4 regions of the Bradyrhizobium ferriligni genome follow, and region 4 is predicted to be linked to each of the others. Evidence: riboswitches for the same ligand, from Rfam matches in the RefSeq annotation. Region 4 holds a riboswitch; each other region holds the start of a gene.

Region 1 (7,125 bases), on a different contig from region 4:
AGAAGCTTACGGCAATTCGGGTTTTCGGGTCGATCCCATCGAGACTCGAAAGTCCGAGACTGCGTAGCGTTGCGCCGACGATAGACGGTAAGGTACCGATCTTATCGATCTCTTCCGTCGCCCGTGACGAATTAGGAAGCGACGATCTATCGCTGTGATTTGGCGTGAGCAAGTATTCGATTTTGCAAGAAAGCCGTGGGTAGATCTTGGTTTTCTTGCGGTTTTGGATTCCGGATTTGGCGGCTTCGTGATTCCTTTGACGGCGAGATTCGCTGTTGGGGAGAACCCATGAGCCGTCCGCGCGACGATCGTCAGGACGATCTGTTTCGTCCATCTCTGGAGAAGATCATCAACCTTCGCCATCCGCTGGTGCGTCTGTTCGGCGGAGATCGATTGGGACTTCCTGGCGGGACGCTTCAGTTCGGTCTGTCGCCTGCGGGGCAGCCACCGTTGCCGACACGATTGGTAGCCGGACTGTTCATCCTCAAGCACATGCACAATCTGTCTGACGAGGCACTGTGCGACAGGTGGGTCGAGAACCCGTATTTTCAGTATTTCTGCGGCGAGGTGGTGTTCCGGCACGAGTTGCCGTTCGATCGCTCGTCGCTGACCCGCTGGCGCCAGCGGCTGGGTGAGGAGCAGATCGCCGCGCTGTTGCAAGAAAGCCTCTCGGTGGCGCATCGAACTGGGGCGATCGAGACCAAAGATCTCGAGCGGGTCGTTGTGGACACCACCGTCCGGGACAAGGCGATCGCGCATCCGAGCGATGCGCGGCTCATGCACCGGGCGATCGAGAAGCTGGTCGATTTGGCCAAACGCGAGGGTATCGAACTGCGCCAGAGCTATCTGCGCGTGGTCAAGCGCGCCGCCGTCATGGTGGGACGCTACACGCATGCCCACCAGTTCAAGCGCGCCCGGCGAGAACTCAAATTCCTGCGCACCCGGCTTGGCCGCATCATCCGTGACATCAGACGCAAGATCGAGGGCGACCCTGCGCGCGAGGATCGCTTTGGTCCGCGGCTCGATCTCGCCCGCCGGGTTCGCCATCAAGAGCAGCGTCAGCGCGGTCCCAAGGTCTACTCGTTGCACGCCCCCGAGGTGGAGTGCATCGGCAAAGGCACGGCCCGGGCACCTTACGAGTTTGGCTGCAAAGTCTCGATTGCCACGCCTGCCACAGCGCCCAAAGGCGGGCAGTTCGTGCTGCATGCCAAGGCCCTGCACGGCAATCCCTATGACGGCCACACGCTCGGTCCCGTCATCGCCGATCTCGAAAAGCTCACAGGGGTCCAGCGCGCCGCATCCACGGCGATAAGGGCTATCGCGGCCACAACTATCCAAACCGGTTCAAGGTCTGGATCAGCGGCCAGGTTCGCCGCGTCACCAACGCCATCCGCCGCGAGATGCAGCGCCGCGCCGCCGTCGAGCCTGTGATCGGCCATCTCAAGGACGACCACCGAATGCGCCGCAACCATCTCAAGGGCCGCGATGGCGACCGCATCAACGCCGTGCTCGCCGCCGCCGGCTACAACTTACCGCCACTGGTTCACGGAACTTTTACGCGTCCTGCTCTGGACACGCTGTCGCCGTCTATCGCAACGCCTCGCGTAAACGGTGCTCAGAAACGTTCTTCACGAACGACTTTCTAATCCCAGGTATATGGGCCGCATATCAGGGCATGATTGAGCTACGCTGAACTTGCGCCTCAACTAGGGTCAGATTTCGGCGGATGTCCTCGCCGTAATCGGACCATCGGCTGTCCTCCTTCCGCTGATGGAGGTCGGCACGTTGCCTAGCAGCGTCGCTCCTCCCGGACATACTTCCGCCCGGCCGCTAAAGGCGGCCGGGCCTTTTTTCACCAGGATCTCTCACGATTATCGAGCCCGCAAATCGTTGACAGGCGGTCGAATTCTCGACCAAGACCAGTCCCAGATCAACGGTCGGCTGGAGCCGATGCGGCGCGTAGTTCGCGGGCCGCGGAGACCATGTTGACCAGCGCGGGGCGAACCTCCTCCCATTTGCGCGTCTTCAGGCCGCAGTCCGGATTGACCCAGAGTTGCGAATCCTGCAGCCGCTTTCGAGCTAAAGCCACGAGCTCTTTCATCTCGCTCGACTCGGGCACGCGCGGAGAATGGATATCGTACACGCCCGGCCCGATTTGATTCGGATATTTGTAGTTCCGGAACGCGTCGAGCAGTTCCATCTTCGAGCGCGAAGTCTCGATCGAGATGACGTCCGCGTCCATTGCAGCAATCGCATCGATGATGTCGTTGAATTCCGAGTAGCACATGTGGGTATGGATCTGGGTTTGATCGGCGACGCCCGATGAGCAGATGCGGAAGCAATCCCCGGCCCACTCGAGATAAGCCGTCCACTCCGATCGACGCGGCGGCAATCCTTCGCGCAGTGCAGCCTCGTCGATCTGGATCATGGCCGCACCAGCATTTTCGAGATCGCCGACTTCGTCTCGGATAGCGAGCGCAATTTGACGACAGACCTCGCCTCGGGGAATATCATCGCGAACAAACGACCAGTTCAAGATCGTCACTGGTCCGGTCAACATCGCCTTCATCGGCTTCTCGGTTAGCGATTGCGCGTACCGCCACCACCCCACGGTGATCGGTTTCGGCCGTGAGACATCGCCAAACAAGATCGGCGGCCGGACACAGCGCGAACCATAGGATTGTACCCAGCCGTTTTTGGTAAATGCGAAGCCGGCGAGTTGTTCGCCGAAGTACTGCACCATGTCATTGCGCTCAAACTCGCCGTGCACGAGCACGTCCAGGCCAATGTCCTCCTGCCAACGTACGGCACGGGCAGTCTCTTCCTTGAGGAACTCGTCGTATTGTCCGTCGCTCATCGCGCCTCGCGCGTGTGCTGCGCGGGCATTGCGGACCTTCGCAGTCTGCGGAAACGAACCGATCGTCGTGGTAGGAAACGCCGGTAGTTTGAAGCGCTTGCGCTGGATCTCGGCACGACTGGCAAATGGACTGGCGCGCCGGCGCGTGGTCCGGTTAATCGCTCTCATCCGGACGGCGACACCGGCATCTTGGATCTTTGGCGAAGTCCCACGATTGGTGGTGGCGCGCTCCGATTCCGCAAGAGCGCCGGCAACATTCTGATCGCCTGCAAGAGCCCGCGCCAAGGTCGCAAGCTCGCGAATCTTCTGAACCGAGAATGCAAGCCAACTCTTGACGTCTGAAGCGAGCTCCGTCTCGAGTTCAACATCGACCGGCACGTGAAGCAGCGAACAGGAGGGAGCGATTTGTATGCGATCCTTGCTGAGCTTCGCGATAGCGGGATCGAGCCGCTGGCGCAGTGCCGACAAATTCGTTCGCCACACATTGCGGCCGTCTATCGCGCCGAGTGACACGACAAGATCACTTCGCTTGGCGGTTATGATCTGGTCCAATAACGCTGGCGACCGAACCAGGTCGACGTGCAGCCCGGCGACAGGCAGGCGCAAGGCGGTGGGAAGATTGTCGCCGAGGCCACCGAAATAGCTGGCGACCATGATCTTGATGGCCGGCCCTTCCTTGGCGAGCCGGTCATAGGCATGTAGCAAGGATTTTCTTGATTCCTCATCCAGATCAAGAACCAGGCAGGGCTCGTCGAACTGAACCCAATTTGCCCCACGTTTGGCCAATTCCTGCAGAACCTCGATATAAACCTGTAGCAGGTCATCCAATAGTGACAGTGGCTGGAACGCAGGATCAGCACTCTTGCCTAGCTTTAGGAATGTGACCGGGCCGATCAGGACAGGGCGAGTCTGAAAGCCAATGGCCTTGGCTTCCTCATACTCCTCGATAGGCTTGCGAGAGGACAGCCTGAAAGTCTGTCCGCGGTGAAATTCCGGGACCATGTAATGGTAGTTGGTGTCGAACCACTTGGTCATCTCCTGCGCGGGTGCGCCATCGCCGCGAGATCCGTGGCCGCAACTCGCACCCCGGCTGTCGTATTGTGAACCGCGTGCCATGGCGAAATACGTCTTGAGGGAAACGGGCTCGGCTTTCGAGGCGTAGACTTCCGGGATGGCGCCGACCATAACACTGGTGTCGAGCACCTGATCGTACAGCGAGAAGTCGTTCGACGGAATGACGGTGACACCGAGGGACTTCTGGCGCGCCCAGTTCGCGGCACGTAGGCCGGCCGCATCCTCGAGCAACTGCTGTTCGCTGGTTCTTCCGGCCCAATAGCTTTCGAGTGCAAATTTGAGCTCGCGCCTTGGACCGATGCGCGGCGTTCCGAGCGTGGCAACCGGAAGTGAGAGAAGAGACATAGCGCTAACCCCGTGTTGGGGGCAAAGGCCGTGGCGGACGCAGGCAGGAGAAGTCGCCCGAGCGACGGCTGCTTGGCGCACCACCGGGACACCCCGCCCGTGGATGAACATATTGTCGGGGCAGGTCTCCTGGCTCGCGGGTCATTGCTGCTGTCCGGCCTTCCCGAAGCCGCGCGGGCTTCAGTGACTTTGTTGGACAGTGGCTCGCCGCTCACAGTTGCGGGGGCAGCGCCGGCATTGGCACCGGCTTCCCTCTTAGCTCCGGATCAAATGGAAACCGGAGAACCTCGACGACTTGGATTATCGGCAAGAGAACTCGGCCGTCAACCTCTCAAATTGGTGCTGCGGCCTCTTACGCGAACGACGCTCCAAGGCCACTCTTGATCGCGACGTGGACGCCACTCTCCAATCATAAGATATCGAAATGGCCATCTCGAAGGCGCGTGGCGTCGGGCGGCGTGTCAGATCTATTGAAGAGACGACGCGGCAGTACCACGCCGAGCGGGACGTTTTCATGCGGCCCGGCTTTCGAACGATTCATCGAGCACGCTTCGATGCCTCCTCCCTTCTCCACCAATAACCATGGATCAGTGTCGAATAGGCGCAAGAGGTATGCGCTAAATCCAGCAGCGTGCTCAGCGAGCATGTCGATGTACGACCAGCCAATCCTGGTAGGCGTTACGCTGATGTTTTAGTGATACTGGCCAAAGCAAGCACATTGAATCACCACAACCACAAGAGAGCCTCGCAATGAAAATTGCTGTTTGGAGCGCCCTCGGCGTCTTTGCTGCTGCCGTCTTTACTGTCGGTCTGTTCGGCTGGATGGCAAGGCCTTTTATGAGCCACCCCGTCAGACAGATGCTCTCGAAAGCGTTGAGTAATTCAAGCCGAAGCTAGTAAGACCTGAGACTTTTCTCTTGCCGGTCGACACGGCTGCGTGGAAGCGCAGTTCCTCTAATGTTGACTGCAATGACGAGCAGGTAGACGACGGCCCATAACATCGCGCGAGCGGAGAATGCTACGTCTCGTCCGCCTGCTTGATCCGTGAAGTTCCTTAACGTCGATTCCAAATCGCTCGCCGCTGAAGGGCGGCTCCGCGTTGATGTAGGCCGCAAAGTGCCAAGCACAACAGGCTTGGGCGCCCTCGACATTCGTAGTAGCGGCGACGCCCCCGGATCACACGGATCGATGGCGGCATACCTGCTCCCAATTGTCGTCAAGACTCCGGCAGCAAGGCATTCGCCCGCACTGTCGAAGATTCAGTGCGTGATAAGAATCATTCTCGGACGTCGTGGCGAATAGGCTGAATGGTAACATTAGAACGTGCGCAGGTCGGTAAGTCGACAAAGACGGCACAAATCTGGCGCGAACTGCCGGTTATTGCCTGGCACGAAGAATGCAAGCCCTTGGCATGTCCAGGCTTCTCCTCCTGGGCGGGTCCAGCATTGCAAATTGAGGCTTTGGCTGACCACTGAAGTTAGCGGCGCGTGACATCGAGGGACGGCGCCTGCTCGTGCGGGACATCGGCAGGCGCCCGCGTCACGTTGCCGCTAACTTCTTGCGATCGCGCATAGCACGTTGAGGAGAACGTCCCCGCTTTGGAATTGACGTGTGGATGATAACCAGATGGGCCGGAAGCAATGAAGAAAATGTCTGGAAGACGCGTGCTTTGGTTCTGTATCGGTCGGTCGCTGATCTGCCTGGCCGGGCTGGCGGCGACGAGCAACAATGTTCGCGCCAACGACCACGCGCTTGTCGAAAGGGTCAAGTCAACGTGGCGAGCGCAAGATGGTGAGACTATAGAACAAATCATCTCCATGGTCTCGAAGGTGGCTCACTTTGTGCCTCGATCATGGGGAGTCGCCGAAGGAATTGACCGAACAGAGTATGTCTATTTTTCATGGACCAGGCACCCGGACAATAGATCAGACGAACAGTACGCTATCACTTGGAAGATCGCGACCGACGGGACGATTAAACTTGCGTCGACATATGCAAAGCCGATTGAGTTGGGCTGGCGTGCCTTGGCGCTCTCGTTGATCGCCAGTGAAGTCACAGATGGCGAAAGGGACGCAAATCTTCACTTTCTGCATGATCCGGCCAACTTCAATTTCGTGACGACTGCGCAAGGCAAGCTCGGCAATCTTCTGCGGCACGGCCGCTGCCATATCATTGAACCCGTTGTAGTTGATTACGTGTCGAAACCGAATGACAAGTCGGCCGAGAAGGGGGATCTGTGGCGCGTTCTGCTTTTGGTGAACTGTAAGATCCCGGGGCCCCATTATTTTACCCACAACGGCGTCATCGCTTTCGAGAAGAGCGAGGGACAAGATTGGGAGCCGCAATCTTTCTTCGCCAAGCGCATCGCGGCCTTTCCTCCAGGCTCCTGGTTCGATCGGATAGAGCCAAGTGAACGGGAAGCAATAGAGAGGACGCGAAAGGCCTCGGCCGATGGTCGCACAAAGCAAGATCGCGGCGCAGCTCCTTGACGCTGAGCGCCTCCGAGGAGCAGCAAAGCACACGCGTTCGGAAGCGCTGACTTGACCTGTTACGCTTTTGCGACAAACCGCGAGCCCCTCGCAGCTCGTCATAGGGTAGCACCGTTGCTCTCGGCCCATTCCGCGAAGCAATCGATGCCATGACCAGGCGACCACGTGCCAGCTTACGAGAGCCGGCTTAGCCCTCCCCGCTCACATGCAGCGAGCGGACGCCAACCTGCGACGCGGCCAGCTCTAGATCCATTCTTCGGGGGAGTTGGCCCAGCGATGCTTGCGGCCCCTGCTCTGACCAGGCGTGCGCGCAGCGCATCGCTTCAACGGACAATGGCACCCGTAGGAGCGTGACGCCGA
Region 2 (7,919 bases), on a different contig from region 4:
CAGCCGGTAGATAGAGGTTAATCGACTGGCTCTGGCAAATGAACGCGGCGCGGTCGGCGGCAAGCTCGACGATCCAGCGCTGGTCGATTTCGAAGGCGGTACGAAAGACCGCTTTCTCGTGCTCCGACAGGATGTCGAGATGGGCGACCGAACCCTCGTGCGCGATGATCGACTGCCAGGTCGCCGAAGTATCTACGCCCTTGGCGGCCAGCAGCTTGGCGAGATGCGGATTACGCACCGAGATGGCACCGGACAAGGTCTTATGGGTGTAGATGTTGGCCGGGATCGGCTCGACGCAAGCGCTGGTCCCGCCGCAGATGATGCTGATCGAGGCGGTTGGCGCGATCGCGATCTTATGGCTGAAGCGCGCCATCACACCGCGTTCCAGTGCATCCGGGCACGGCCCACGCTCGCGCGCGAGCGTCACGGATGCCGCGTCGGCATCGCGACGGATTTTCCGGAACATGTTCAGATTGAACGACTTGGCCACGACACTTTCCATCGGAATGCCCTTGGCCTGCAGGAACGAATGGAAGCCCATGACGCCGAGGCCGACGGAGCGCTCACGCAAGGCGGCGTAGCGGGCACGCTTCATGCCGTCCGGCGCCACCGTGATGAAGTGGGTCAGCACGTTGTCGAGGAAGCGCATGACGTCCTCGATGAAGCCTGGCTTCTCATTCCACTGGTCCCAGGTCTCGAGGTTGAGCGACGACAGGCAGCACACCGCGGTGCGGTCCTCGTCGCGATGATCGATGCCGGTCGGCAGGGTAATTTCGCTGCACAGGTTGGAGGTAGAGACCTTGAGGCCGAGCTCGCGCTGGTGCTTGGGGAGCGATCGGTTCACGGTGTCGATAAACAACAGATAAGGCTCGCCGGTCTGCAGCCGGTTCTCCAGGATGCGTTGCCACAGCTGGCGGGCGTCGATCTCGCGGATGACATCGTTGGTCTTCGGGCTGCGCAGAGCGAACGCGGTGCCGGCGCCCACGGCACGCATGAACGCGTCGGTAACGTTGATCCCGTGGTGCAGGTTGAGACTCTTGCGGTTGAAGTCGCCGGACGCCTTGCGGATCTCGAGAAACTCCTCGATCTCGGGATGGTGGATATCGAGATAGACCGCCGCAGAGCCGCGCCGCAACGAGCCCTGGCTGATCGCCAATGCCAGGCCGTCCATGACGTGGATGAACGGGATGATACCTGAGGTAACGCCGCCCTTCACCTTCTCGCCGATCGAGCGAACGTTGCCCCAGTAAGTGCCGATGCCGCCGCCGTTAGAGGCAAGCCAGACATTCTCGTTCCAGGTGCCGACGATGCCTTCGAGCGAGTCCGACACCGAGTTAAGGAAGCATGAGATCGGCAGACCGCGCGTGGTGCCGCCGTTGGACAGCACCGGTGTGGCCGGCATGAACCACAGCCGAGACATCGCATCATAGAGACGTTGGGCATGCGCAACATCATCCGCGAAGGCGCAAGACACCCGCGCGAACATGTCCTGGAGCAATTCGCCGGCGAGCAGATAACGGTCGGTCACCGTCAGCTTGCCGAACGGCGTCAACAGGTCGTCGCGCGTCCGATCGAGCTTGAGATCGGCCGGCCTTGGCGATGGCGCAAGGGGGCGCGGCAGCGGAGCCGGCGACGGCAACACACGACACAACTCAGGCGGGTTAGGCCTTGCCTGCGCTGGGCGCGGCCGCACATGCGACGGCTCAATGAGATGACCCTGCTGATCGAAATTGTAAGACGGCGACATCGGCAACCCCGCGATGTTAGGCGTGGGCCGCGCGGACGACTTGCGAGGAATCCGGGCAAATGTCCCCGGCTGCAAGCGACCCACCGGGGCACCCCGCCCGAGGACTTTCGTTCGGTCGCGGCAGGTCTCCTGGCTCGCGGGTCACTGCGGCCGTCGGCCTTCCCGGCGCTGTGTCGCGCCAGTGACCATGATGACAACCGCTCGCCGCTTACAGTTGCGGGGGCAGCCCCGGAGTTGCCGTGTTGGCGCACCGGGTTCCCTCTTAGCTTCCGACCTACAAGGTGTGGGGAGCGGAAGACCGTGACTAGCTAGAGATAGGCACTACTCGCCGGGATTCGTCAACTGGAGAGATCTAGATTGAGAAGGCAAAAACATACCGACCGCCCGGACCACTCTATCGCCCTGTCACTTCCGCTGCAGATGATTGGAGAAGCCGTTGGGCTGCCTTTCTAGTTTCCGTTAAGTTTGCGCATAACGGCAGGCAACATGAGAAGAACCGTTTCTGTCGCGTGATAAGATTGGCAGCGTTCGTGAGCGCGAATGGGCCAACTCTTTAGAGAAGCGAGCTGACCGAAAGCTGACGAGCGTTCGTTACCTGATGATCGCGGCTGGCTTCCATTTAGGAAGAAGCATCGGCCTCTAAATTTGGGACGAATTTTGGTGTCGATCCTGTTGTGAAAAATAGCAGGCATACTCATCCGATCTCGGAGACTGTCATCTTGAAGAAAGTGCTATGTGTTACTGTTTTCACCTGCCTGACGTCGTCAGGACGCTCGACGCGCCGCTGACGCTGCCATCGATGCCTTACAGTTACACGGTTCTGGATCAGGAGCTTAACTCGCTGACATGGCACCAGGCCAGGTGAACGCAACCAAACGAAGCTGGCACCGGCATTGAAATACGTCCAGGCTCCTTGCTTGCAAGGCTATTTCATCAATCGCCTTGAAATCATCTGAGCGCCGTCAGCTTCTCGAAAGGTTGTCCGTTTTATCATACGGCGTGAATATCTAGACGGCGGTGTTCCCATGGATAGTCGCGGAACTGAGCGCTGAAGGCGCACTGAGCAACAGGACGCAAGTGGTAGGACCTGTTGAACTCTGCCGATCAACACTCCTTGTTCGTCGCGATCTCGGGCCGCGCTGGTGACCGTCTTGTGGTGCACTCTTATATCGGAGGACGTGTAATGTCAGTCGACCTATCGCCAACCGCCAACTCAACTGTGGCTTTCTCCGGAATGCCCGCCCCGCCCTCTTCGGCGCAGGACTTTTCCAGCTTTCAGGCGATGCTGGCCAGCCTCTCGTCGAAAGACACGACCAGCGATCATTCAGCACCGCAGGAGCCGGCCCCCACAGAATCAACCAAGCAACTGACGGAGGAACTCACGCAGGAGGCGCGGAATATCCTGCCACCAGAGATAAGGGCAGCCTTGGATGCATATCAGGATGACCCACAGCCGTCCTGTGCTGCCGGCAGCCCGATCATTGCGGAAGCGCCCGTACAAAGCTCAAGGATCACCTGGAACGGTGGCACGCTGACTAATGCGGAACTGCAGATTGTCTCTGTGCTGAACCGCCACAAGGACAAATGCCCGCTTGATTGGAAGTCTCTGGGAGATTTGGCCGACGATCCCTCGACACCGCCGGATCTAAAGGCGGCGATCGAGGCACTGCAACAGGACCCGGAGCTCTTCTATGCGATCGGTTCGCAAGGCGACGGCCGCTGTGGCGGCAGGATCAAAGCGGGCGATCTCTGCGACTTTTCCGACCATCACCCTCAAGTTGCCGCGTTCCAGGAGCAGCGGGCGCGGACCTACGAGCAGAACTACATCCCATCCGACGGTACCGGGAACGGTGAGCCATCGGTCATGAACCTGACCGATGCCTTGCGCGAACTCTACCGATATTCCGATAACCTGCCCAAGAACTTGAGCCTTGCGGATTTCAGGCACATCGTGGACGGCAACGCCGACATTGGCAAATGCCCCCCACAGGTCCTCGCGGCGGCTCAATATTTTCTCGACCACCCGAATCAATGGAAGCAGTTGTACGGCGGCTCGATAGATCAGGTCCACAAAGAGGACTTCCTGCAGGTCGCTTCGTCATCGATGAGTCTCACTCGAGACGAACTGGGCACACTAAACACGATCAACAAGAACCAGGACGTTTTCTTTGGAAATGGCGATCTGACCCGGGAAAAGCTCGTGAGTATGGTGGACGACAAGAGCCTTTCCCCCGAGGTACGAAGCGCGGCTTCCCAGCTGCTCTCGGATCCTGTGCTGTTCGGGTTGATGAACAACGCGATTACTGGCTACAAAACCCACCACAAGTTTTTTGACTTCGGCGGCGGCCATACGGTTGATTCCGGAAACATCAGCAGAAACGATTTCAACCAGTTCTTCAACAACATGTCTGGTGCGAACCGCGCCGCTCCGCAATTGAAAACGCATGCCGCTCAAACGCCGGCCGAACAGGAGGCCACCGCGGACATGATGATTGGCGTGGCAGACCAGCCCGACATCAAGTCTCCCAAGAAGAACGGTGGCGCCCTCATGCACGCACTTAATGACGTGCTCAAGGTAGGCTCGAAGGTACTCGACTGGACAGCGACGGCCGTTGGTGTACTCGGCTTCATTCCAGGGCTGGGCGAACTGGCCGATCTTGCTTCAATGGTGATCGAGGCCGAAGCGCAAGCTGCAAATCTTCTGCACACCGCGATCAGCGGCGGCAACATAAAGAAGGCGCTGGAGGAAGCCGGGCTCAGTCTTGCGGCGCAGGCCGTGGGCTGCATCGCCGGCCCCGAGGTCAAGATAGCGATTCGAGAAGGCTTGGTGAAGCATGCAATTCAAGAAGCGGCGACGGCCGGCATCAACCTGCCGGTGTCGATGGCCCAGTCCTACGTGGAGGACTATCTGAATAACCTCAAGGCACGGATTGAATCCGAGCGCACGCAAGCTGCAGGTGCCTACGCCTAGTCGTAGCGGCGCTATCGACGCAGGATAATGCTGGAACGAAAGACCAGCTTGCGAGGCCACCACGCGGTAGGGTCGTCCCCGCCGCGCAGGTCGCGCAAGCATGTTCGATGCTTACACCGACGAACGTGGTCGCTAGCTAAACCAGCGCATTTGTCGGCTGCACTCGAGCGCACGACGGGCGTTCTCACATCGCGTGCGCCACCGCGAAGATTTCGCCGGGCCGATTGCGCCACCCGTCGCGGACGGTGAACTTGTCGATGCCTTCACCTCCGACGGAGCGGCAAACCTAACCAGTTTAGGTCGTTGGATCGAGAGCACATTAGTGGACGTGACGCTCAAGGTCCTTGTCTCCAGCGCCTCCTGATCGCTGTCCACGAAAGTGGTCCATTTATATGGGTCTGCTACGAGCGGGACTGGAGGATCGCTCTTCGTCGCTGACTCGCATGAGCAACTTCAACCTGCCGCCCCGCCCGGGCAGGATCAAGACAAATCGCTCCCTGGTTCGAGGCAACTAAGTTGCCGAACAAGCTGCGAGGGGTCCCGGCCGGGCGGGCCCCGACATTGGGCCACGTCAAAGCCTAAGCCCCATTTTATCCATCCTGGCGCTTTCATTCCCCTCATCAAAGCTGCGCTCTGATGAACAGCGGCTTGCCTGATCAAGTGCCACATAGGCGAGATCTTGTACCAACTCTCTGATCTGCAGCTTTCGCCGACACACTGCCGAAATATGAGGCGGCCTGTCCAGAGGCAACACCGAAGAGATTGGCTCACTGTATTTCTGCGGCTCGTCAGCTTGTCGAAAGCTAATGCTTCCATAGTAGACGTGACGGAGACTGCTTCCTCCGCACGACGAAGTTTTGAAGTAGGAGAACCCGATGCGCATTTCCAGCTCCAGCGCCGCTGGGCACCTTGATTCTGACCTCCACGCGACTGGCGGCGGCAAAAAGGGATCTCGGGCGCCTGGCGAGCACGATGATCATGGCCAATCGCATGGTGCAGGAGCTCCCTTAAATGGCGGCGGCGGCGCGTCTGGTCCAGACGCCGGCTCGCAAGCCGCTGCTTTGCAGCAAGCGTTCAACGCCGCTCTCGGCGCCGTCGCTATCCAGTTTGTAAGTAGTGCAATGGGTCGTTTCGACGATACCATGGCCGAGACAGAGGAGGATTCCTGACCTCGCATGTTACGGCGTCAGGAAAATCGGAGCCGCAAGGCGCGGCAATCTTCAAATGAACAGGAGAAACAAGATGACTGGTAAGGTTGGTGCTTCTCATACCTCGACGGCGGGTGGCGCAGCTGGTACTGTTACTGCAGCCGCGGGTTCCGCCGCTGCTGAAGCTGCGGGAGAAGCGGCATTCAACAGGCAGCTCGCCGCCCTGACTGCCAGCAGCACGAAGGCTGCTGAAAGGGATGTAGAACTTCGCGTCGTCTCGACAGAGCTCTCGACCGTCAAGAAAGTGGCCGACGAGCGGGTGCAGTAACGGATGAAGCGGGACGAAATTACATCCTCCCGCTTTTGCCGGCCGCATGATCTGTGAAGTCGCAACAGACCGTACGGCTTTGCCGTACGGTCTCGTTCTTCATTCAGGAGACGATCGTGAATGAACCAGCTTCCCCGCTATTCGAAGTGTTGTCGGGGTGTTATTCCGGGCTGACCGGCAAAGCGGGGAGCGGCTCCTGCTTGATTGGCAGCAGCCTCGATGCTGATTTGGTCTTCATCGAGCAAGGCCTCGAACCGCACCATCTTCGCGTCAGCTGGCATGTCAGCTCGATCGAGATCGAGGCCCTTGCCGCGGACGTCGCGATCGAGGGCCGCGGCCCTCTTTCGCCAAATGAGACCGTTGTTGTCCCTCTTGCTGCCGTCATCCATATGGGCGCGATGTCCATTCGCTGCTCGACCGAAGGCACTCAGCAAGCCGGCTCTACCGGGCGCTGGCATGTACCGATTATCCCGCTAGCCTTGGTCCTCATCAGCTCTGCCGCAGTTGGCACCCTTTCAACGAGACTTGTCCAGTTCGACAGCGCCGCAGCGCTGAGCACCTCGTCCCCCGCCACGGACATTGACCCCAAAATCGCGCTCGCGACCCCTGATGTTCCGGCCACCGACGCAGCGGCTCAACGGCTGCAAAGGGAAGTTGACGCAGCGGGCCTACTCGGTATCAAAGTCGGTTCTGGGCCGGGCGTTGTGAGCGCCGATGGCACTATTACGCCTGCCTCGCTCGCTAAATGGCGGGAAGTCCAGCAGCGGTTCGATGTCCAAAGCAATGGTGCTTATACGCTCGTCAGCGCGGTCGCCATCAAGGAGGAGATGGCGCCCCCCGCAATTGCCGTCCAGGCAGTTTGGCGCGGAAACGCCCCTTATCTGGTCATTGCTGGTCAAAAGTACTTCGCGGGTGCACTCCTGAGCAATGGATGGACCGTAAAGGAGATCGAGGACGGACGTGTGCTGCTGACACGCAATGGCCAGCTTGCTGCTTTGTCTTATTAGAGTTTTAGCCCGCGGCCAACGAAGGAACGTTTCATGACTAGGCTGCCGCAGCGGTCCGTAGAGCCTGGCACCGCCTTTCAGGGAATTAACAACGAGCATCATGCACCTGTCATCGCCCCGGCCACACCTCAGGCCAGCAGCATCGGCATCGACAAGGTCCATGGAAACGGCAAGGGTCACACGTCAGTTGTCCAACAGCGCGAAGCGCAGGAGCGGTTGGCTGCCAGCACGATCGATAACGCGCTCGAACTCAAGTCAATCGATCCAATCTCGCGGATCAATCCCACCGATGCCAACGAGCACGCAGGTGAGATCGAAACAGGCTCGGAACTTACCTGGCTGAAGGGCCCCAATCTCGCGAATAGCCTGCTCTCCTTCGTCACGCCCCGCCTGCGGCATTCGCATGTTGTACGTCCAGAGCAACACGGCCTTCTCCTCGAGCGTCTGGCCGATGCGCTGTCAGCCGCGCCAGAGGGCTCGGCGGCAGGCGACGGGGCCGCGCTTCTGCGGCTGGAGCTGCGGCGGTTAATCCTGCTCCGGCAGAATCACAACAGCTTGATCCAAGGCTAGCAATGCCAGATCCGCTCGAAGTGCAGCATTTCACACCCACCCAGTCGTCGAATGTTTCCAAAACCGATCGGGTCGTTCCGATCTCTGGGGCCGAGCGCAATTTGCTCTGCGCGCTTTCCTATGTCCACCTTGCGTGTGGGCAGAGCGC
Region 3 (7,919 bases), on a different contig from region 4:
CCCGCGTCGTGCCGCGGCGGATCAGATCAAAGCCGTCGCTTGTCGCAACGAGGGTGACATCCGCAGAACCGGAATGGGCACAGCCCTTGGTGCAGCCGGACACGTGAAGGCGCGCATCGGGTGGGATAAGCCGCGCGAGCGCCGACGCCAGTATACGCGTATCCGCGTGCGCCTCGCCGCAGCGCGGCGCGCCGCTGCAGGCGACCACGCGCAGCCTGGGATCACCGGCATCAGTCACGAGGTCCGCGCCACGGGGCATCTCGCGCATCCCCTCCACCAGCATCATCCGCCACGGCGTCATGCGAAGAGCTGGTGCGCTCCCGGCAAGATCGCTGAGCGTCTGGTGCCGCATCTGCCCGAAGGCGACGCCAACCATCGCGCCCGTCGGATAGAGGCCAGGCGCAGGGTCCGCCGATCGAGCCACGGGCTCGACATCACCGCGAAGTGTCTCCGGAACGCTCGCACCGCCCGCCAGATGAGCCGCCATCCGCCGTTTCTCACCCTTGGTTCCGCCGGAGGCGACGAACCACTCGGCCAGCGCCAGCGCCGCCTGCACCGCCTCGCTCCGCGTGACCGAAAGCCCGCGCTGTGCGCCATCGGCCCGCACCAGCAGTCCGCCGTTGCGATCGCGCTCGATCCTGATATCGGCGGACGCACTAGTCAGCATCCGCGCATTGCCATCATCGATTGCGAAGCCGAACTTGGTTGGAAGATCAAGCGAGGCACTGGCAAGCACCTGCTCAAGCTCGGTCGCGAGCGAGCGCGTCTCGTCGGCGGCAGTCCAGAACGGCGTCACCAGGACGTTGCGCTGCGCCTCGGTACTCGAGTCGGCGTCCAGCAACCCGAGCTCAGCGAGCCCATCGACCAAGGGCGGATAAGCTTCATCGCCGACGCCGCGAATCTGGAGATTGGCGCGGCTGGTCAGATCGATCAGGCCGTTGCCGTATCGCGCCGCCAGCTCGGCAATTCCCGCCGCCTGCGCCGCGTCCAGCCGTCCGGCGCGCGGGCGAACGCGCACCACGAGGCCATCGCCCGATCGCATCGGCCGCAGCGCGCCGGGACACCAACCCTTGACCGCAACCGCGCTCATAAGGCCTCCTGCAGCGCAGCCGCAATCGAATTGCGCCGCGTCTGCCACAGCGACGCCTCATGCAATCGCGTGAAGCAGGTCTCGATCGCCGCCAGCGCCGCCGGATTCTCGCGCGCCATGAAGCCGCGAACCTCGTCATTGCCGAGCGTTGCATCGTAGTAGAGATCGAACAGATGCGGCGGCACCGCGCCGGCGAGATGGGCGAACGCCGCCATGTGCTCCAGCGTCGCGGTGATTTCGGCGGCACCACGGAAGCCATGGCGCATCATGCCCGCGATCCAGGCAGGGTTGGCCGCGCGCGCCCGCACCACCCGTGAGATTTCCTCAGTCAGCGCGCGCGCATGCGGCCGATCCGGCCGCGTGGCATCGAGGTGATAGAGCGACGGAACTTTTGTGCCAAGGCGCCGGGCCGCCGCCGCGATACCCGCCTCGTGCGCGGCATAGTCCGCCGCCAGCAACAGATCGGTCTCCGGCAAATCCTGGGTGTGAACAAAACCGTCCGCAGCCGCGAGCCGCGCCTCGATGCCGGCGCGATCGGGCCGCATCTCGCCATCGGATGCGAGAGCCCACGATGATGCCGACAGCCAGGCATCGCCGGCCGCCTCACGCGCCTCCTCGGTGAAGACATCCGGCATCGACGCAATGCCAACGCCGTAATGTCCGGGACGAGGACCGAACACGCGCGAGACGCGCTCTCGGTAAGGATTCTCGTCCGCCTCGTCGCTGCGTTCGGACAACGTCTCCGCCGCGGCTTCGAACAACTGGGCCAGCCCTGAGAAGACGTCGCGGAACAGCCCCGACACGCGCAGCGTGACGTCGATGCGCGGCCGGCCGAGCTCCGCCGGCGCGATGATGTCGTAGCCCGACACCCGCCCCGATCCATGATCCCAGCGCGGCGCGATGCCCGCGAGGTGCAGGGCCATCGCAAAATCCTCGCCGGCGGTGCGCATCGTCGAGGAGCCCCACAGGTCGACCACGAGCCCCTTCGGCCAGTCGCCGTGATCCTGCAAATGACGGCGCAGCAACTCTTCAGCGAGCTTCACGCCCTGCGCATGCGCCGACGGCGTTGGCACCGCGCGTGGATCGACCGCAAACAGATTGCGTCCGGTCGGCAGCACGTCGCGGCGTCCACGCCAGGGTGAGCCCGCCGGCCCCGGCGCCACGCGCCGTCCCGCGAGCGCATCGCGCAGCGCCGTCCTCTCCGCCTCGCCGCAGGCGCCCTGCCCGAACACATGCAGGCCGTCGCCGAACTGGCTTTCCTTGAGGTCGCAGACGAAGCGATCGATCTGTGGAATGGCCTCGGCCGCGGAGACCGACGCGGCGAGACCGAGATCGTCTTCCAGCCCGGCGATGCGCGCTTCGTCGCGGATCGCGGCGATCAGGCGCTGCCGCCGCGCCGGATCGAGACCATCGGCAGTCGAATACTCATCGAGCAAGCGCTCGAGACTGCGCAGGCCTTCCGGCAGCGCGGCCTGTGCCAGTGGCGGCGGCAGATGACCGATCGTCACGGCACCGATCCGGCGCTTGGCCTGCGCGGCCTCGCCGGGATCGTTGACGATGAAGGGATAGACAACAGGCAGATCGCCGACCAGCGCCTCCGGCCAGCATGCGGACGACAGCGCAACCGACTTCCCCGGTAGCCATTCCAGCGTTCCATGCGCGCCGATGTGGACGACGGCATCGATGCCTTGCCGCCTGAGCCACAGATAGAACGCGACATAGGCGTGACGCGGCGTGCGTGCCAAATCGTGATAATCGGCGTCGCGCTGACCGACCTCACCGCGCTCCGGCTGAACGGCAATGACCGATTTGCCGCAGCAGATCGCCGCGAAATGAAATGCGCCGTCACGGCAATCGGGATCATCGTCCGGCGCGCCCCATGCGCGGCTGAGATCGTCCTGCAGCGGTTCGGGAAGGCCGGAAAGCGCGGCGCGATAGTCGGCGACGTTCCACGTCAAATTCCTGCGCAAAAGAATGTCACCCAGCGACGCCACCGGCTCAAGGTCAAATCCCGCGGCCGCGAGATCAGCCAGCAACGCCTCGACCGAGGCCAGCGCATCGAGGCCGACGGCATGCGCGATCTGATGCGGACGGCCTGGATAGTTCGAGAGCACCAGCGCAAGCCGCTTCTCCTGTGCCGGCTTGCCGGCAAGCCGATGCCAGGCGGCCACGCGTGCGGCAATTGCAGCGACGCGCTCGGCGTCCGGTCGATGTGCAAGATGCGCGAATTGCAGCTCGGGATCGCGCTCACCAGGCGACTTGAAGCTCACGACGCCTGCGAACAGGCGGCCGTCGACCTCCGGCAGCACCACATGCATCGCAAGATCGCCGGGCGAGAGCCCGCGCAGCGATAAAGCCCAATCCTCGCGCCGCGCCGTCGAAAGCGCGACCTGGAACACCGGACACGAGGCCGCATCGAACGGCGTCGTGCCGTCGTCACCAGCCGCGGAGAACGCGGTCGCATTGACGATGGCGGCTGGCGGACATTGCGCGAACTGAGCGCGCAGCCAATCGGCCACGCCTGCCGCCTTCAACGACGTAACGAACACACCGTGGGCATCAAAGCCCTTCGCGCGCAACGCATCGATCAATGCATCGACCGGCGCCGTGTCACCGGCCGCAAGATAAGAACGATAGAAGGTGACAAGCACGCGCGGCTGGCCGTCCGGTGCCGGCAACGCCGCGATGGCACCGCGCCGGGAATCGTAGACGCCGATCTCGGGAAGATCGATCTCGCCGACCACAGGCCCGGCATAGAGTCCGGACGCCAGCGCCAGTTGCGCGATCACGGCCTGCGCGGCAACGGGGCCGCCCTTGTCGCACAGCACCTTGAGACGGCGCAGCGTCGAGACCGGCAAGGTCGAAAATTCATCCAGCCGCAGATCGTCGCGGCCATCGGCCGGCAGAACGACCAGGGCAATGCCGCGCTCCTTGGCCAGCCGATGCACCGCGGCCAGCCCGTACGACCAGTAGGGCTCGCCGCCGATCAGCCGCACCAGAATGCCGCGCGCGTGCGAGAGCGTCCGCTCGATATAGGTATCCACCGACAGCGGATGGCGCAGCTCCGCGAGATTGGCGAGCCGCAGCGACGGCAACGCAGCGCGGCCGCGCCGCCAGCCGGCCGCGAAGGCAGCAAGATCGCTGTCGGAAAACGACAACACCACGAGATCGGCCGGATCCTGGCCGAGGTCCCTTGGCGTCGCGGTCTCCTCAAGGCCGCGGCTCTCGCGGAAGACGACGTGCATCAGACACCAAGCCGTGCCCTGATCGCGGCTTCATCGATGTCGGCATGTTCGCCGATCACGACGAGCTTCGACTGCCGCGCCCGTGCGCCCCAGGGCATGTCGAACTGATGCCGCACCCGTTCGCCGACCGATTGCACCAGCAGCCGCATCGGCTTGCCTTCCACCGCGATGTAGCCCTTGGCGCGCAGCACATTCTGCTCGCGCGCCAGCCCCTTGATCGAGGCGACCAGCGCGTCGACATCCGAAACTTCCGGGAGATCGATCACGACGGAATTGAAATCGTCGTGCTCGTGTTCCTCCTCGCCATCGTGATGCGACGGCCGCGCCGCGAGATCGTTTTCCGCCGCCGCCTCGAGCCCGAGGATCACGCGCGCGTCGATCGTGCCGTCGACGACGGGCAGCATCGGCACCTCGCGCGGCATCTCGGCCGCGATCACCTCTTTCGCTGCCTTGATCCCCTCCGCCCCGGCAAGGTCGGCCTTGGTCAGCAGCACGAGATCGGCACAGGCGATCTGGTCCTCGAACACCTCCGACAGCGGCGTCTCGTGGTCCAGATTGTCGTCTGCTGCGCGCTGCGCGTCCACCGCGGCCGGATCAGGCGCAAAACGGCCGGCGGCGACAGCCTCGGCGTCGGCCAGCGCGATCACACCGTCGACCGTGATCCGCGAACGGATTTCCGGCCAGTCGAACGCCTTCAGCAGCGGCTTCGGCAGCGCGAGCCCCGAGGTCTCGATCACGATGTGATCGGGCTTCACGTTCCGCGCCAGCAACTGCTCCATCGCCGGGATGAAATCATCGGCGACGGTGCAGCAGATGCAGCCATTGGCGAGCTCGACGATGTTCTCGGCCGGACAATTGGCGTCGGCGCACGACTTCAGGATGTCGCCGTCGACGCCTTCGCTGCCGAATTCGTTGACCAGCACCGCGAGCTTCTTGCCGTTGGCGTTGCGGATCAGATGCTGGATCAGCGTCGTCTTGCCGGAACCGAGAAAGCCGGTCACGACGGTGACCGGAATTTTGGCGAGCGTGGTCATTCTGCGGCCTCCGGCACGACGGGAAGAGGTGGAATGCGGGCGAGCGATTGCTTGCGGAAGATTTCCGGACGGCTGCGCCACGGCACGATGCCGTCAGGCGCTGCCGCATAGGCGGAGGCACCGGCGATCACATCCGCGGCATTGTCAGCGGACAGTCGGCCGTAGACATAGGACCATCGCCCCGGCGCGCTGAGCGCGACCGAGCAACCCTGGCTGCAGGCCGACAGACATGCGACGGGAACCAGATTGACGTCATCGGGCACGCCGGCCTCAACGAGCGCGGCATGCAGGCGCGCACCGGGCGCGAGTTCACCTTCCGCCGGCGTCTGGCCGGCGCGGCAAGTGATGCAGACATGAAGTGTAACGCTCATCGCCCTTCCTGGATTGACAGCGGGAAGCGATGAGGCACACGAACCGATTTTGGACAGGTTCGTTCCCCGTCGCGGAACACCCCGTCCGCCGGTCTCACAACATGCTGCGTTGGCAGGTCTCCCGGCTTGCGGAGCAGGTTTTACCCTTCGATGCCCACCTTCCCGACTCCGTATGGAATCAGTGGCTTGGGCATCTCTCCGGTCACGGTCGCGGGGGCGGCTGCGCTTCGGGCGAACCTTGCGGTCATCGCCCTATCGCATTCCCTCTTCGCCTGTCGTAGGACAGGAACCAACGCGGACCCACCATTCGTCCAAGCCTCGCACTTGTCAAGCCGAAGGAACGTGATGACTTCTGATGGAAACGAAGCTGAAGACGGCGCCGTCGGCACCGATTCTTCGCTGGATGCACGCCATGCGGACAAGATGGCGAAAAAGAAAGCCGCCCGCGACCGCATCATGGCGACCAAGAGCGGTGAAAAGGGCCTGATCATCGTTCATACCGGCGCCGGCAAAGGAAAATCCTCCTCCGCGTTCGGCATGATCGTGCGCTGTGTGGCGCACGGCTTTCCCTGTGCCGTGGTGCAGTTCATCAAGGGCGCCTGGGATACCGGCGAGCGCCGCCTGCTCACCGGGCATTTCGGCGATCTCTGTCAATTCCATGCGATGGGCGAAGGCTTTACCTGGGAGACGCAGGATCGCGCCCGCGACATCGCGGCAGCGCAAGCCGGCTGGGAAAAGGCCAAGCAGCTGATCGCGGACCCGAGCCTGCGCATGGTCGTGCTCGACGAGATCAACATCGCACTACGCTACGATTACCTCGCGATCGCCGATGTCGTCGACTTCCTGACCACATCGAAGCCGCCGATGACCCATGTCGTACTCACCGGGCGCAATGCCAAGGAGGAACTGATCGAGATTGCCGATCTCGTCACCGAGATGACGCTGGTGAAGCATCCGTTCCGCTCCGGCATCAAGGCCCAGCCGGGCGTCGAGTTCTGACGGACATCACGATGGCGCGCGCATTGATGATCCAAGGAGCCGGCTCGGACGTGGGCAAGTCGCTCATCGTCGCCGGCCTTGCGCGCGCGGCCCGACGGCGCGGCCTGCGCGTGCTGCCGTTCAAGCCGCAGAACATGTCGAACAACGCCGCCGTGACCGTCGACGGCGGCGAGATCGGCCGCGCGCAGGCGTTGCAGGCGCTCGCCGCCGGCGTCGAGCCGCACACCGACATGAACCCGGTGCTGCTCAAGCCCGAGACCGATGTCGGCGCCCAGATCATCGTGCACGGCAAACGGATCGCCACCGCACGCGCGCGCGAATACGCCGGCATGAAGCCGTCGCTGATGGGCGCGGTGCTGGAGAGCTTTGGCCGCCTGAAAGAGCGCGCCGGCCTCGTGCTGGTCGAGGGCGCCGGCAGCCCCGCCGAGGTCAACTTACGCAAGTCCGACATCGCCAACATGGGCTTTGCACGCCGGGCTGGCGTGCCCGTGGTGCTGGTCGGCGACATCGACCGCGGCGGCGTGATCGCGCAGCTCGTGGGCATCAAGACAGTGATCGACCCTGACGATGCCGCGATGATCCAGGGCTTTGTCATCAACAAATTCCGCGGCGATCCGACATTGTTCGATGACGGTTACCGCCTGATCGAAGAGCGCACCGCCTGGCGCGGCTTTGGCGTGCTGCCCTGGTTCGTCCGCGCCGGCGAGCTTCCGGCCGAAGATGCGCTTGGGCTCGGCGAGGCGCGCAAGCCCGGTCAGCGCAAGATCGCATTCCTTGCGCTGTCGCGGATTGCCAATTTCGACGACCTCGATCCGCTGAAGCTCGAGCCCGGCGTCGATCTCGTGATGGTACGTCCGGGCGAAGCCATCCCGGGTGATGCGAAGCTCGTTATCCTGCCCGGCTCGAAATCGACCCGCGGCGATCTCGCCTACCTGCGCGCGCAGGGCTGGGACATCGATCTCCTGGCGCATCATCGCCGCGGCGGCCATGTCCTCGGCCTGTGCGGCGGCTACCAGATGCTCGGGCACACCGTCGCCGATCCCGATGGGATCGAGGGGCCCGCCGGCGAAACGCGCGGCCTCGGGCTGCTCGATGTCACGACCACGATGACCGAACAGAAGACGCTGACGCGCGTCAGCGCAGTGCATGAGGCGACCCATCAACCGATCAACGCCTATGA
Region 4 (7,919 bases):
GGCGCGCGGATCGGCCGCCTTCCATCGCGGCGACTATGTCCGGGCGGCTCGGGAGCTCGCGCCGGCCGCCGAGCGCGGCAATGCGCGCGCCCTCGGCATGCTCGGCTTCTTGTATGAGCACGGCTTCGGCGTGCCGCAGGCCTATGCAGCCGCCGCCGACTGCTACTATCGCGGCGCCGTGCAGGGCGACCCGTTTGCGCAAGCCCAGCTCGGCCTGATGTACGACAAGGGTCACGGCGTTCCGACAGATTTCGTGCTGGCCTACAAATGGCTCAATCTGGCCGCGGCCCGCTCGAACGGGCGGCAGCGCGATGCCTATCTCCGGTTCCGCGATGCGGTCGCATCCAAGCTCTCGACCTATGAGATCATTGCCGGTCAGCGGTTTGCACTGGAATGGGCCCCCGATCGGCCGGCGCCGGACGTGCACCTGACCGTCAAGTAATCGCGGCTTACGTGGACTTGCGCACGAGGCTCGCCGACACTGGCCTCGCTCGCACCTTGCGCCGCCGCAACCGGCGCCAGCCGATCACGATCCCGCTGATCGAGATAATCGTGCCAGCCGCCGATAGCAGCCACACCACGACGTCGCGCGCCGGCGAGATGCGTAGCAGCAGCGGGAAGTCGAGGCTGTGCAGCGCGTTGAACAGCCAGCGGTAGGACCGGCGGCTGTCGTCGCTGCGGTCGAGGATCTCGCCGGTGACGGGAGAGATGTGCAGCCAGGTGTGGGCGGGATCGTCGAAGCCGATCCGCAGTACCGGCAGCTCGCGTGTATGGTGCAGCGTGTACCAGTAGGCGTCGGGTTCATCGAGCTGCCGCGCTGATGTCATTGCAGCGCCGGGCATTGCGTGTCGGGCGGCAGCGATGATCTCGTCGCGCGAGAGGATCATCTGCGCACCGGTCACAGGGTCGGCGATGCTGCGGCCGCCGTTACCGTCGTCGAGCAACATCAACCCGTGTCCGCCGATCCAGACGAAGCGCGCCTCCACCGCCGGCATCGATGGCGACGACTGGAAGCCGGCGACGATGTCGGGCGTGTCATGGCCGCTATAGCCGACCGCGATCTCGCGGGTGACGCCGCGACCGGAGAACGCGCCGCCGGGATTGAGCGACAGCCAGCCGCTGAACATCCAGGTCAAGACGCAGATGCCGCCGATCAGGCCGGCGATGTGATGCCAGGCCATCCAGCCGCGATAGGGCGAGACGGCGCCGCTCGCGTAGCGGCGCGTCAGCCGCAGGCGCAAAATGCCGATCCAGAAGCCGGTGACCGCGACGACAAGACAGACCCCCGAGATCCACAGCACCACATCCCGCCACAGCGGGCCCTCCTTGCGCAACACGGTCGGATAGATCCAGTGCGGGATCGAACCAAGCCAGTTCCAGATGCGCTCGGGACGCGTGGTGTCGAGCGCGATCTCGCCGCTGCGCGATGAGACATAGAGCTCGGTGCCATCAGGGTCGCCGAGGCCGATCAGATAGAGCGGCCGCAACGGATCGAAGCGCGCCGTGACCGACCATTGGTCGCGCGTCACGGTGTCGAGCAGTTGGGGTTGCACCGCGCGCGGATGATGGCGTGCGATGGCCAGCGCCTGGTCCGGCGTGATGCGGTCGATCACGCTGCCATCGGTCGCCGAAATCGTGATCGTCCCTCCCTTCCACCCGGTGACGCGATAGACGGGCGTGTCGCCCATCATCGCGAGCCGCAAGTCACGCGGATAACGCTCCACGTCCGCGATCGCCATCGCGCGATCGGGTGCGAGCTGCACCTTATTCCAAGGAATGACAGGGAGCGCGGCGAGGCGCTCGCTGTCGGTGAGGCGCGGAAAGGCCACGTACATCATGACGAGGCCGGTGATGAACCACATCGCGAACAGGAGACACGTCGCAATGCCGATCCAGCGATGGACGATATAGAGCCACCGCCGCCCGCGCCGGATCACAGCGTTGCGCATGGTCAGAACTTCACGTTGACGGACAATTCGGCCGTGCGCGGCATGCCGAGCAGCCACTGCCCCGTGCCGTTCGAGGTCACCGCGTAGACCTTGTCGAACAGATTGTAGAGGCGGAACGCGACCGTGGTTCGGTCATCCGGCTTCCACTTGACGCCGCCATTGACCACGTTGTAGCCCGGCCGCAGCTGGGTGTTGGCGAGATCGGAGTACATCGCACCGACGATCTGCACGCCGCCATAGACCGACCAGTTGGGCGCGAAATCCCACGTCAGCCAGACGTTCGAGACCTGCTGCGGCACGTTAACCGGGACATTGCCGTTGAAGCTGACGATCTTGCCACCGACCACCTGGCTGTTGTTGTCGTATCTGGCGCGCAGCAGCGCAAGATTGGCGTCGACGCGCCAGCCGTCGCTCAGCGCGAACCCGATCGATCCTTCGACCCCGCGCGATGATTGCTGGCCGATCTGCAAAGCCAGGCCGCCGGTGGGATTGCCGGGATCGGGAATCGTGAGCCCGGTCTTGACGATCTCGTAGGCGGCCAGCGTCCACTCGCCGCGGCCGTCCCAGAACGCCTGCTTGACCCCGATCTCGGTCTGCTTGCCGGTCGCAAGCTGGAAGGTTTTTTGCGTCGTCGACAGCGAGATCAGATTGCTGACCGGATCGACGCCGACCGCATACTGACCGTAGAACGCGAGGTTCTTGATCGGCTCGTAAACGAGGCCGGCGCGCCAGCTCGTGCCCGATAGCGTCGTCTCAAAACTGTTTGCCGGCGTCTTGTAGTCGGTGCGGTCGACCTCGGGGCGGTCATACCTGACCCCGGTGACGAGCGACAATTGATCGGTCAGCGAGAGCCGATCCTCGGCGAACAGCGCGTATTGATTGACGATCGCGTTGAAGCCCGGCGTGGTCGCCGTCGTCGTCGCGAAGAACGATCCCGGATCGAACACGTAGGGATTGACCGACGACGCGCCGCCATAGGGCGAGTTGTTGATATGGGTGAAGTCGATCCGGTTGACGTCGAACCCGGCGACGACCTGGTTCGCAAGTCCGAATACGTGACCGCTGACGGTCGTATCCATCCGGTTGCCGAGCTGCTTCTGGTCGTGGAAGATCTCGATATAGCTCGTGCGATCGATCAGCTGGGTCTTCGGATTCCAGGTGTAGTTCTCGATGTCGCGCCAGTGCCGCTCGCTGGTCAGGTAATACAGCGTGTTGTTGACCTTGATGCCGTCGGCGACATCCCACTCGGTCTTGAACCGGGTCCAGCTGTCCTGATAGCGGATCGCGCTGTCCGATGCGTTGTAGTTCTTGAAGCGCAGCGCGTCCTGGATCGAGCCGTTGATCAGCGGCGTACCAAAATAACGCGACGGACTGCGGTCGCCGTAATCCTCCGACAGCGTGAAGGCGAGATTGTCCGACGCCTGCACCCGCACGGCGGCGGAGACCACCGCATTCGAGGTCTTGTCGCGATCGACCCAGCCGTCCGACATGTTGCCGGTGGCGTTGACGCGGTACGACACATTGGGATTGATCGGACCGGTGCTGTCCACCGAGAGCCGCCGCGTCATGTTGCTGTCGAGCGAGACCTCGGCCTCGTTATAAGGCGTATTGAGGGGTTTCTTCGGAATCACGTTGATGACGCCGCCGATCGCGCCCTCGCCGTATAGCACCGAGGCCGGCCCGCGCAGCACCTCGATGCGCTGCGTCGACCAGGTGTCGTAGGGGAACGTCAGCGTGCCGGAGCCGATATAGAAACGCGTGCCGTCATACAGCGTCATCACCGAGTTGCTGCCGGAAAAGCCGCGGGTGCTGAACGACAGGCCGCCATTGCCGGGCGCCGGCGTTGCGATGAAGCCGGCCGCGTCCTGGGTGACGGCATCGAGCACATTATGCTGGCCGCGTTCGGCGATGGTCTGCGCCGTGATGATCTCGACGCTGGCGGGCGTCTGCAGCGGCGTCAGATTGAGCCGGCTGCCGGTGCCGCCCTGCGTGGTGGCGTTGAGCGTCGGCGATGCCGATCCCGAAGCGCCTGACGCCGCGGCGCGCGGCGTGTTGCTGGCTGGTGCGGCCGTCGCGGGCCTTGGCCGCGGCCGCGCCGCGGCGGCCACGTCACGGCTGCGCACCGCAGGCTTCGGCTTTGCCGCAGCGAAAGGCGCGACCTCGATCGGATCGAGCCTGGTTGGAGGAGGTGTTTGTGCCGAGCCTTCGGCCGGCAGCAGCAGCGATGACAGGGAGCAGAGAAGACCGAGGCGCCATTTGCGCGCAACGGGAGAGGACGGAGACATGAAAGGACTCGCGGTAACGTGGCACGTCACCGCGAACGCGGACTGGCGCATTGCCCACAAGGCAGTGCTCCGATCCCACCAGGACGCCCCCGCCCGATGTGCTCGCGTGTGACCACGACTGACGGCAGGTCTCCTGGCTCACGGGTCATCGCCTGTCGACGCCTTCCCGGGCCTGATAGCCCAGTGGCAAATTGACGAAAGGCTCGCCGTTTACAGTTGCGGGGACAGCTGCGGCATTGGGGTTACCCTCGCACCGCATTCCCTTTTGATCCCCGAAGGGAACCGTCGGCAAAAACGATAGGTGGTGGCGGCAGGGCTGTCAATTCGATGCGATTGTCGCACACATGCTTTGCGGGATGGTGCTGCGGCGATGACACAGCGATGTCATGGCTGACGCAGAGACTTCCTAGACCCGTCATCCTGAGGAGCCGCGAAGCGGCGTCTCGAAGGATCGACGGCCACCAGCCGGGCCGTCGACCCTTCGAGACGCGCTACGCGCTCCTCAGGGTGACGGATCACTCGACGCATCCCTCCATCACCTCATCAATCTCCGCTCGCGAGAGCGCACCCATCTCGGCGATGAACACGATGCGCGTGCGCGGCACGCCGGGCGACGGCACGCCGCCCGCAGCCAAGGTCGCGCGGCCGCCGGCGAGTTGAAACACCGTCAGCCGCCCGGGCTGCTCCACCGTCTCGAACAATCCCTTCGCCCGCGCCAGCTTCGGCGCCAGTCTGCCGATCGCCTGCTGCAGGCGCAGCAGCACGACGGGCCGCTCCGAGGTCCAGCTCAGCGTCTCGAAGCGATCGGACACCGGCCGTCGCGGCGCGGTCTCGCGCGGCGCCGGCACATGATCGAGATCCGCCGGAAACAGCAGCGCGGCCGGCACCTCGCCATGCAACGCATCAACCACCACGGCCGCGGGACGAATCGCGCGCAACGCGTCGCGGATCGCGGCGCACGCGGCGGCATCGGCCAGATCGACCTTGCTCAGCGCCACCACGTCCGCCGCCCGCAGCTGCGAGCGCAGCAGCGCATCGTTCAGCATCGCCGCAGGCTGCGTTGCATCGACCACGCACAGCACGGTCTCCAGCGGCGCCTCCTTCCAGATCACGGGATCCATCAGGTTGCGCACGATGTCGGCGGGATCGGCGATCCCGCTGGTCTCGATCACGATGAATTCGGGACGCGGATCACGCCGCAGCAGCGTGGCGAGGGTGCGCAGCAGGTCACCCTCCAGCGTGCAGCAGATGCAGCCGTTGCTCAGGCTGACCACGCCGTCGCTGGCGCCCGCGATCAGCTCCGCGTCGATATTGATCGCACCGAAATCGTTGACCACGGCGGCGATGCGCCGCCCTTGCGCATGCGCCAGCAGATGGTTGACGACCGTGGTCTTGCCCGCCCCGAGGAAGCCCGCGACCAGCAGGATCGGGACCGGCACCTCAGCCCCCGGCGACGGGCCGGCGCACCGGCCGGCCGGGACGCGCCGCGACATCGAGCACACCATCGCTGATCAGCGGCTGGCCGCTGACCACGAGATGCCGCACGCCCTCCGCCGGACGATTCATCGCGGAGAAGGTCGCGCGATCGCTCAGCGTCTCGAAGTCGAAGACCACGACATCGGCGTCGGCGCCGACCTGCAGCCTGCCCTTGGCCCGCATCGCCGGCGTGCTCGCCGACAGGATCTCGGCCGGGATCAGCGCGCATTTGCGGATGCCCTCGAGCAGCGACACTTTCTTGCGCTCGCGCACCCATTCGCGGATGAAGCGGGTGAAACAGCCCGCCGAACGCGGATGCGAGGTGGCATCGTCGGGCAGCGGCCAGGCGTCGCCGGTGTAGGGGCGGCCGTCCGACAGCGTCCACGGCATCGCATCGGAGGCGATCGCGCCGCCCGGATACAGCACCGCCATGTCGAGCAGATCGCGATGATGCGCGTTGTTCTCGATGTCGAGCACGTGCCACAGCACCAAGGTCGAGGGCTCTTCGGCCTGTGCCGCCAGCAACTCCTCGCGGCTGCCGAAACGGTGACCATCGGTCACGCGCTGCACCGAATCATAACCGAGGCCGTTGCGCTCCTCGAACTTCGGATCGCTGAAGAAGGTCGCCGCCAGCACGGTCGAGCCGGTTCCGTAGGGATAGGCCTCCACCGTGATCGGCAGGCCCTGCGCCTGCGCTTTCGCGATCAGCGCAACACAGCGTTCGATATCCGTCTTGCTCGACGAGTTGAAATGACAGATGTGCATATGCGCGCCGGTGGCGCCGGCATACCCGATCAGGCGGATATAGGCCTCGGCCGCGCTCTCGGGATCGATCCGCGACATGTAGGCGACGTGGGTGAAGGTCGGCACCGCATGCGTGGCCGCGAGCTGGCACACCGCGGTCAATTCCTGCACGCCGGCGCCCGGCGCATAGGCGTTGAGAATGCCGATGCCGATACCGCCCTCGTTCAGGCCGATCGCGAGGCGGTCGAGGATGCCGCCGACCTCGCCTTCGGTCGCGACGTTTTCGATCCAGCGGCGATCGCGCATCGCGGCGCCAAACGATTCCAGCGAGCTTTCCGAATTCGAACCGGTCATCGCACCGATGCGCGCGAAGGCCCAGTTGGCGGCGGCGCCGTAGTTCAGCACCCTGCCCTTCTCGGCCTGGCGCTTGTACCAGGACGCGACCGGCAGCACGCCGGCCTCGAGGTCGAGCGAGGTCGTCACCCCGTCGAAGGCCTGCATGCGGTCGGCCGGAATGGTCTGGCCATGCGCGTGCAGGTCGATGAAACCCGGCGCCACCACGAGCCCGGTCGCGTCGATCTGCCGCTCGGCGCCGCCGAGGCCGCTGCCGACCGCGGCGATCTTGCCGTCGACCACAGCCACATCGCCGATCGCGTCCATCCCGCTGGCCGGATCCACCACCCGGCCGCCGCTGATCACCAAGCCACCCATCTCGCCACTCCCCGCATTCCGAAACCGACCGGTCTCCTGTCGAGCACAGAGAAGCGCATCGCACTGATCGCAGCAAGCCGGCCAGGGTTGTGGCGACATGCTGTGACGGAATATCCGCCGCGCCGTGATGGCGATTGCAGAGTGAGGCCCTTCCTACGTTCCGGTTGCACGCCGCGACGGCAGCCCGCGCCAGAGATCGGGGCCGGGCTTCACGCGGCTCGCCACGAGTTTCGGCGGCGTGCGGTCGTTGGCGATCGCCGCCTCGACCGCGCGCTTGAGCCTGACATTGTCGATCTGCGCCAGGAACCGCCGGATGACGGCATCCTGATCCGCGCTTTGACCGGAGATCGCCGCGCACAGCTCTGCGGTCGTCCTGCGGAAGAAGTGGAAGGCGTCATCGGCCGCGCTGCCCAGCCGGTCGACCTCGCCGGCCACACCGAGCGCGTGCATCCGATCGTCGTCGTCAAGCGTCACTGCGAAGCGCAGCACGGCAAGCTGCCAGGCACAAAGCAGCTTGCTCTCCGGTTCGGTCGCATTCTCGCGCATCAGTCGAACACCCCGCGCGCCGGACCTCGTTCGGCTGTCGAGGGAGGTCGGGCGCGGCGCGACTATCGTTGCGCGGGAATAGATTTTCGAGGGGAGCGCGCGCCCGATCGCATAGGAATCGCATAGGCGGAGCGCGCCGAGGCCCAATTCGCTCAAATCCCCTCGAACTGCAGCCGCGCCAGCCGGGCGTAGAGGCCGCCCGCGGCGA

The links. A riboswitch is a leader RNA that binds a small molecule or an ion and turns the genes downstream of it on or off. The one in region 4 is predicted to bind cobalamin.
Region 1: it holds a riboswitch for cobalamin, as region 4 does, so the genes downstream of both, metE (5-methyltetrahydropteroyltriglutamate--homocysteine S-methyltransferase) here and AC1VNY_RS09795 (TonB-dependent receptor) in region 4, are expected to answer to the same signal.
Region 2: it holds a riboswitch for cobalamin, as region 4 does, so the genes downstream of both, AC1VNY_RS17180 (ribonucleoside-diphosphate reductase subunit alpha) here and AC1VNY_RS09795 (TonB-dependent receptor) in region 4, are expected to answer to the same signal.
Region 3: it holds a riboswitch for cobalamin, as region 4 does, so the genes downstream of both, AC1VNY_RS14155 (DUF1636 family protein) here and AC1VNY_RS09795 (TonB-dependent receptor) in region 4, are expected to answer to the same signal.

Annotation. Positions count from the first base shown of each region.
Region 1 is NZ_JBXEJO010000021.1:13,754-20,878, reverse strand. Features, by position in the region: gene AC1VNY_RS14540 (IS5 family transposase) at 289-1,431, shown strand; gene AC1VNY_RS14535 (transposase) at 1,401-1,646, shown strand; gene metE (5-methyltetrahydropteroyltriglutamate--homocysteine S-methyltransferase) at 1,931-4,276, opposite strand; cobalamin riboswitch at 4,379-4,581, opposite strand; gene AC1VNY_RS14525 (nodulate formation efficiency C protein) at 5,917-6,765, shown strand.
Region 2 is NZ_JBXEJO010000026.1:34,391-42,309, forward strand. Features, by position in the region: gene AC1VNY_RS17180 (ribonucleoside-diphosphate reductase subunit alpha) at 1-1,642, opposite strand, end outside; cobalamin riboswitch at 1,850-2,065, opposite strand; gene AC1VNY_RS17185 (HrpF/NolX family T3SS translocon protein) at 2,931-4,718, shown strand; gene AC1VNY_RS17190 (hypothetical protein) at 5,594-5,887, shown strand; gene AC1VNY_RS17195 (nodulation protein NopA) at 5,961-6,194, shown strand; gene AC1VNY_RS17200 (SctD/MshK family protein) at 6,311-7,201, shown strand; gene AC1VNY_RS17205 (hypothetical protein) at 7,235-7,771, shown strand; gene AC1VNY_RS17210 (histidine kinase) at 7,774-7,919, shown strand, end outside.
Region 3 is NZ_JBXEJO010000020.1:50,068-57,986, reverse strand. Features, by position in the region: gene cobG (precorrin-3B synthase) at 1-1,090, opposite strand, end outside; gene cobN (cobaltochelatase subunit CobN) at 1,087-4,335, opposite strand; gene cobW (cobalamin biosynthesis protein CobW) at 4,335-5,369, opposite strand; gene AC1VNY_RS14155 (DUF1636 family protein) at 5,366-5,740, opposite strand; cobalamin riboswitch at 5,835-6,049, opposite strand; gene cobO (cob(I)yrinic acid a,c-diamide adenosyltransferase) at 6,086-6,739, shown strand; gene AC1VNY_RS14145 (cobyric acid synthase) at 6,751-7,919, shown strand, end outside.
Region 4 is NZ_JBXEJO010000013.1:7,671-15,589, reverse strand. Features, by position in the region: gene AC1VNY_RS09805 (tetratricopeptide repeat protein) at 1-442, shown strand, start outside; gene AC1VNY_RS09800 (PepSY domain-containing protein) at 450-1,949, opposite strand; gene AC1VNY_RS09795 (TonB-dependent receptor) at 1,952-4,234, opposite strand; cobalamin riboswitch at 4,341-4,536, opposite strand; gene AC1VNY_RS09790 (CobW family GTP-binding protein) at 4,750-5,673, opposite strand; gene AC1VNY_RS09785 (amidohydrolase family protein) at 5,675-7,165, opposite strand; gene AC1VNY_RS09780 (hypothetical protein) at 7,319-7,711, opposite strand; gene AC1VNY_RS09775 (ABC transporter ATP-binding protein/permease) at 7,864-7,919, opposite strand, start outside.